One region of the Luteibacter sp. GL_149 genome, then DNA from elsewhere that is predicted to be linked to it. Evidence: riboswitches for the same ligand, from Rfam matches in the RefSeq annotation. Region 1 holds a riboswitch; the other holds the start of a gene.
What was found. Region 1 has a riboswitch for thiamine pyrophosphate ahead of AC3IR3_RS10930 (TonB-dependent siderophore receptor). Riboswitches for the same ligand answer to the same signal wherever they lie in the genome.
Positions count from the first base shown of each region.

Region 2: it holds a riboswitch for thiamine pyrophosphate, as region 1 does, so the genes downstream of both, thiC (phosphomethylpyrimidine synthase ThiC) here and AC3IR3_RS10930 (TonB-dependent siderophore receptor) in region 1, are expected to answer to the same signal.

Region 1 covers NZ_CM174395.1:2,458,448-2,461,838, forward strand. Annotated here, with positions in the region: gene AC3IR3_RS10925 (phosphotransferase enzyme family protein) at 1-982, shown strand, start outside; TPP riboswitch at 1,001-1,096, shown strand; gene AC3IR3_RS10930 (TonB-dependent siderophore receptor) at 1,149-3,314, shown strand; gene pnuC (nicotinamide riboside transporter PnuC) at 3,316-3,391, shown strand, end outside.
Region 2 covers NZ_CM174395.1:4,059,746-4,063,136, reverse strand. Annotated here, with positions in the region: gene AC3IR3_RS17935 (protein-L-isoaspartate O-methyltransferase family protein) at 1-279, opposite strand, end outside; gene AC3IR3_RS17930 (hypothetical protein) at 532-864, opposite strand; gene AC3IR3_RS17925 (TetR/AcrR family transcriptional regulator) at 961-1,623, shown strand; TPP riboswitch at 1,672-1,762, shown strand; gene thiC (phosphomethylpyrimidine synthase ThiC) at 1,829-3,391, shown strand, end outside.

The DNA of each region.
Region 1 (3,391 bases):
ATCGGCGGCATGTCTGGTGCGCACCGAAACGGCGACACTCTTCGTCAAGCGGCATCATCGCCGCGTCCGGACCGTTGCCACGCTGAGCGAAGAACATCGCTTCATCGCGCATCAGCGAGCGAGGGGTATTCCGGTGCCTCGCGTCATGTGCGATCGCAATGGAAACTCGGTCGTCGCTATCGACGTCTGGGTTTACGAAGTGCATGAAGCCGCTACCGGCATCGATCTCTACAGGGACGTATTTTCATGGTCGCCACTGGCTAATGTTGGCCATGCATTCACTGCCGGCCGGATGCTGGCCGCCATGCACGATGCCGCAACGGATTATGTTGCTCCGCAACGCAATACGCATATTCTTGTCGCCCGCTGCGACCTCATCGCGGCTCCCGATCCCATCGCCGCGTTGCAGGCACAGCTTCCCGATCGCCCGGGTCTGGCCGCCTGTCTGAATGAGCGCGACTGGATCGCGGACCTGCGACGTGCGCTGGCGCCATGGCATGGTCGTGCCCAGCCACGTATCGCACGGGAACCGCGACTGTGGACGCATGGCGACTGGCATGTTTCGAACCTCTTCTGGAGCGGCGACCGGGGCGATGCGTCTGTCGCCGCTGTACTGGACTTCGGGCTGGCGGCCGAAACCTTCGCCCTGTTCGATCTGGCGACAGCCATCGAACGCAATGCCATTGCATGGCTACAGCTCGAACAGCCCGATGCGGCGCACATCGATATCGCTCTTGCCTTGATCGAAGGCTATCGCCGGCGTCGGCCTCTGGACGCCGGCGATATCCACTTGCTCGCGGATATCCTGCCGATCGTCCACGTCGACTTCGCGCTCTCCGAAGTCGAGTATTTTCATGGTATTACCGCGTCTTCTTCCGACGCGGACGTGGCCTATACGGCGTTCCTCCTCGGCCATATCGCCTGGTTCCACACACCGCCGGGGCAGGCTCTGCTGCAGGCCGTCCGCGCGCTGGCCGGCTGATTCGTGGTTCAATACGCGTTCTAGAAGCGGGGGTGCCTGGCGTTGCCGGGCTGAGATAGTCCCTTAGAACCTGATCCGGTTAGTACCGGCGTAGGGAGCTTAAAGATTCAGGTCGCCCCCGGTGACCGGATCTCCGTCGCTTCGTCCGTATACCTCGACGACGACCATGATCAATCTCCGCACCACCTCTACCCTGCTTCTTCTGTCTGCCACGGCGCTCGTGCATGCCACCGACGAGCCGGCTACGCCACAGACCACCACGCTCGCTCCCGTGGATGTGAATGCGAAAGTCGCCAATGGCTATCGCGCCACCGATTCGCAGCTCGGTTCGTTCGGCGTATCGTTGCACGACGTTCCCGCGTCGATCACGGTCATGACGCGCGATCAGATCGACGACCGGCAGCCGCGAAGCCTGAGCGAACTGGTCCGCAGCGATGCCGCGATCGGCGATAACTACGCGCCGATCGGCTACTACCAGGATGTATCCATTCGCGGCTTCCCCCTGGATCTGGCGACCGGTTTCCGCTTCAACGGAACAATGATGTCCGCCGAGCAACCGCTCGCGCTCGAAGACAAACAGAGCGTCGAAGTGCTCAAGGGACTTGGCGGTATCGAAGCGGGCATCGTCGCACCCGGCGGCCTTATCAACTACGTCAGCAAACGGCCGGAGACCGTACACACGGTCACCGCCGGTACCGACTCGCACGGGTCGACGTACGAAGCACTGGACCTGGGCGCGTGGCTCAGCCCGACCTTCGGCGTGCGCGTCAACGCGGCAAACGAGAAAACGCACTCGTACATCGAACATGCGAATGGCCGCCGCAGCTTTGTATCGCTGGCAGCCGACTGGAAAATCGGATCGAAGACGACGATCGAGCTGGACACGGATTACCAGCACAGCGGCCAGCGCTCCGCATCGGGATACCAGTTACTGGGTGGCACGGACATTCCTCGGCACGCCTCCCGTACGCGCTTGCTCGGTTACGAGCCCTGGCAGCAACCCGTCGGCATCGCGGCAAGCAATACGTCGCTTCGCGCGAACTACCGTTTCAACGAGCAGTGGAACGCGCAGATCTCGGCGGGTCACAGTCGCACGAAAATCGATGACAACGTCGCCTTCGCCTATGGCTGCTTCTACGCCGAGTCGTGCGCAACGGGCGCTACGCCCGGTTACTTCTTCGCCCCGAACGGCGATTACGATGTCTACGATTACCGCAGCCCGGACGATACGCGACAGAACGACGAACTGCGCGGCGTATTGAGTGGTTCGTTCGACACCGGCGCAATCGGTCACGAACTGAATCTGGGCATAAGCGCCTTCCATCGGACGGTGGATCATCGCCCCTATGTTTACGACTACGTCGGTACCGCGAACATCGCCGATGCGCAGCCACCTTATTTTCCGCCATCGCCGAACGAACCCGGCCCATCCGCGCGTCGTCTCGACAGCTGGCAGCGCAGCGTGTTCGCGACCGATCGCGTGCACCTCGGCGAAGCGTGGCAGATTCTGGCAGGCGGCCGCTTCGTACGTCTTCACGAACGTGCTTACGACGACGCGGGTGCACCGCAACGCGATACCCGCTTCCAGAAATTCCTGCCGCAAGCCGCATTGATCTGGCAACCGATCGCGCCGCTGACCACCTATGTCAGCTATACGAAGGGGTTGTCTCTCGGCAATGACGCCCCGTACTGGACGTCCAACGGCGGGACGACATTGCCGCCCCTGCTCTCGCGACAGATCGAAGCCGGCGCCAAATACACATGGAGCGATGCGCTCGATCTTCAGGCCGCCGTATACCGCATTACCCAGTCGTATCAGTTCGCACAGCCGGACACGTCGGCCGCGGGATTCACCTTCGTGCAGCGCGGTAACGAAGTACATACCGGTATCGAGTTGAATGCGGCCGGCAGGATCAGTACGAATCTTCGCCTGACGGCCAGCGTCAACGTGATCGAGGCGCGCGCGCACGACACCGGCACGCCCGCGTTCGAGGGGCATCAGGTCGTCAACGTTCCCCGCCTGCGCACGGCCGTATATGCGAACTATCGCCTGCCGTTCGCCCCGCAGCTGAGCCTGCTTGGCGGTTGGCGCTATGCCAGCGCGAATACGGCGACGGCGGATGGTCTCGCGCGTGTTCCGGCCTATCACGTATTCGACGCGGGGCTGCGCTACGACATGGACATAGCCGGACATGCTCTGACGTGGCGACTGAACGTGGACAACGTCTTCAACCAATTCTACTGGCGGGACACAGGGACATCCGGCGGCGATCGCTACCTGTTCCCCGGCGCACCTCGCCTCGCCCGGTTGTCGGTTACCTATGACCTCTGAAATGTCTCTCTACGAGGCGGGTGCGGCGCTCGTCAGCGCCTGGGCCGTCTGGCTCACGGCTCGCCGGCGACCGTGGT
Region 2 (3,391 bases), 1.6 Mb from region 1:
GAGGAAGCCCGAGCCCGTGCCGATCTCCAGCACGTCGTCGGTCGGCTGCAGTTCCAGGGCCTGGAGTACGCGGCCTTCGACGACCGGCTTCATCATCACTTCGCCGTGGCCCAGCGGAAGGGTGAGGTCCGCGAACGCCATATTGCGATGTCCGGCAGCCACGTAGTCTTCGCGGCGCACGTGGGACAGCGCGTCGAGCACGCGGAAATCCAGTACTTCCCACGGACGAACCTGGTTTTCCACCATGTTCTGCCGTGCCTGCTCGAAATTCATCGCCATGATGTCGGTGCCTTGCGAAATCGGAAAAAAGGGCTGAAAGGATAAGCGCTTAGGGCACGAGTTCCTATAGATAAGGCTGCGGCCTGCAACACTCCCGACGAAGTGCCGGAAGTCATCGGAGCAACCTGACGGAAGTCATGCCCGTACTCATGGGGCGGTCCGATTGGTGCGTCAGACACCTGAACGGAGTTGTAGGACGAAACGCCGACCTATGGAAGCGGCCCGTGAACGCCCCCACCAATGATAAGGTAATCAGGCACTCAGCCGGACCCGTCCGGCTATGCCGGTCACTGCCCCAGGCAACCGGTCGAGCGCTTCGTAAACACTTGTGTACAGCGCACCGTCCAGGCGGCGCAACCGACCGATAAGCGAGGGCTCGCCGCGGGATTCGCCCGCGATACAGAGCCACGCTATCCACCTTGCCAGGCGGCCGCGCTCGAAAGCGGCCAGTCCGCTGAGGCTGGACCGCGCTGTGAAGGCATGGCGGCGGGCTCCCGCTCCGGTCTGCTCGATCCAAGCCGACAGCGCGCGTTGCGACTGGCGGTAGGCCGGGCTCAAGGTCAGTTCCGAAGTGGTGTTTGACATAGTAAATAGGTCGCCAGGCTGTTTGGCTGGTGTTATGGAAATAACTAAACCGACGCGTATAATAAAACCATGTTTCCTGTTTGTGAAGGTGCGACCATGAACGCCAGCCCGAAAGTGAAGACCCAGGGTCCGGGGCGTCCAAAGGATATGGAGAAGCGCGCGGCCATTCTCGAAGCCGCCAAGGCGCTTTTCACGCAGGGCGGCTTCGCCGGTACCAGCATGGATGCCGTGGCCGCGGCAGCTAGTGTCTCGAAACTCACCGTCTATAGTCACTTCGGCGACAAGGACAACCTGTTCCGCGAGGTGATCCGTTCGCACGTGCAGGATCGCCTGCCCGACGATCTGTTCTCCGCGCCGCCGGGCACCGACATCCGGGCCACGCTCACCAGCATCGCGCGCCGCCATTCCGCGATGGAGACGAATTCCGAGTCGGTGGGTACCTTCCGCGCCATCCTTTCCGACTGCCAGCAGGGTGGTAATCCGCGCTTCGGGCGTCTGCTGTGGGAAGAGGGTCCGGCTCGCATGCATGCGCTATTGCAGCGGCTCATCCAGGGCGCCGTCGAAGCCGGGCAACTGGAGATCGCCGACGTTCCTCGCGCAACCACGCAGTTCCTCTCCCTTTTGAAGGGCGATCTGGTGCTGCGCCGTCTGTTCGGTTGCGAGGACTGCGTGGTTCAGTTCGCCGATGAGGTGACCTCCAACGCCATGGCCGCCGTCGATATGTTCCTGCGGGCATACGCACCTCGCGACGGCGCTTAAGCGTTTCCCTTGGCCCTCGCTTACGCACCCCGCTTCGTGCTTGAATAGCCGTTGAAGCGGGGGTGCCTACCAAGGCTGAGAGAGTCCCTTCGAACCTGATCCGGTTAGCACCGGTGTAGGGAGCTTCGTCCACGGCCCGCGCCCTAGCGGTAAGGCCGTGCGCGGTGCCGTCGCTTCGTCTACTCCCCCCAGAGGACGCAAGCCGATGAATGCCATGCCTTCCGATCTCGCGCGTGCCGCGCAGGAACTCTCCGAAGCCGTCACCCGCCCGATGCCGGGCTCCCGCAAGATCCATGTCCAGGGCAGCCGCCCGGACCTACGTGTGCCATTGCGCGAGATCGTGCAGGCCCAGACCCCGACGCTGTTCGGCGGCGAGGAAAATCCCCCGATCACCGTTTACGACACGTCCGGTCCGTATACCGATCCGGACTACGCCGTCGATCTGGCCGTGGGCCTGCCCCCGCTGCGTGCCGCCTGGATCGCCGAGCGTGGCGACGTCGAGCGCCTTGACGGCCTGAGCTCCGAATTCGGCCGCGCCCGTGCCGTCGATCCGAAGCTGGCGGCCTTCCGTTTCACCGGTCTGCGCGCGCCCCTGCGTGCGAAGGCTGGCGCCAACGTCACGCAGATGCACTATGCGCGGCGCGGCATCGTCACGCCGGAGATGGAATACATCGCCCTCCGTGAAAACCAGCGCATCGAAGCGTTGCGCGACAGTACGCTGCGCAACCAGCACCCTGGCGAATCCTTCGGTGCGGCGCTGCCGAAGCTGATTACACCCGAGTTCGTGCGCGACGAAGTCGCCCGCGGCCGCGCCATCATTCCCGCCAACATCAACCACCCGGAAGCGGAGCCGATGATCATCGGCCGCAACTTCCTTACCAAGATCAACGCGAACATCGGCAACAGCGCCGTGAGTTCGGGTATCGCCGAGGAGGTGGAAAAACTGGTGTGGTCGATCCGCTGGGGTGCCGATAACGTCATGGATCTGTCGACCGGCAAGCACATCCATGAAACGCGCGAATGGATCATCCGCAACTCGCCGGTTCCGATCGGGACAGTGCCCATCTATCAGGCGCTGGAAAAAGTCGACGGCGTGGCTGAAGACCTCACCTGGGAGATTTTCCGCGACACGCTTATCGAACAGGCGGAACAGGGCGTCGACTACTTCACGATCCACGCCGGCGTACTCCTGCGTTTCGTGCCGCTGACCGCAAAACGCGTCACGGGCATCGTTTCGCGCGGCGGTTCGATCATGGCGAAGTGGTGCCTCGCGCATCACCGCGAAAACTTCCTCTACACGCACTTCGAAGACATCTGCGAGATCATGAAGGCATACGACGTGTCCTTCAGTCTTGGCGACGGCCTGCGTCCCGGCTGCATTGCCGACGCGAACGACGCCGCGCAGTTCGGCGAACTCGATACGCTTGGCGAGTTGACGCAGATCGCATGGAAGCACGACGTGCAGGTGATGATCGAGGGGCCGGGGCATGTCCCGATGCATCTCATCAAGGAGAACATGGACCGGCAGCTCGAGAAGTGCCACGAAGCGCCGTTCTACACTCTCGGGCCGCTGACGACCGATATCGCTCCCGGCTACGACCACATCACCAGCGCGATCGGCGCGGCGATGATCGGTTGGTTCGGCACGGCGATGCTCTGCTACGTCACGCCGAAGGAACACCTTGGCCTGCCGAACAAGCAGGATGTTCGCGACGGCATCATCGCTTACAAAATCGCCGCCCATGCCGCGGACCTGGCCAAAGGCCAC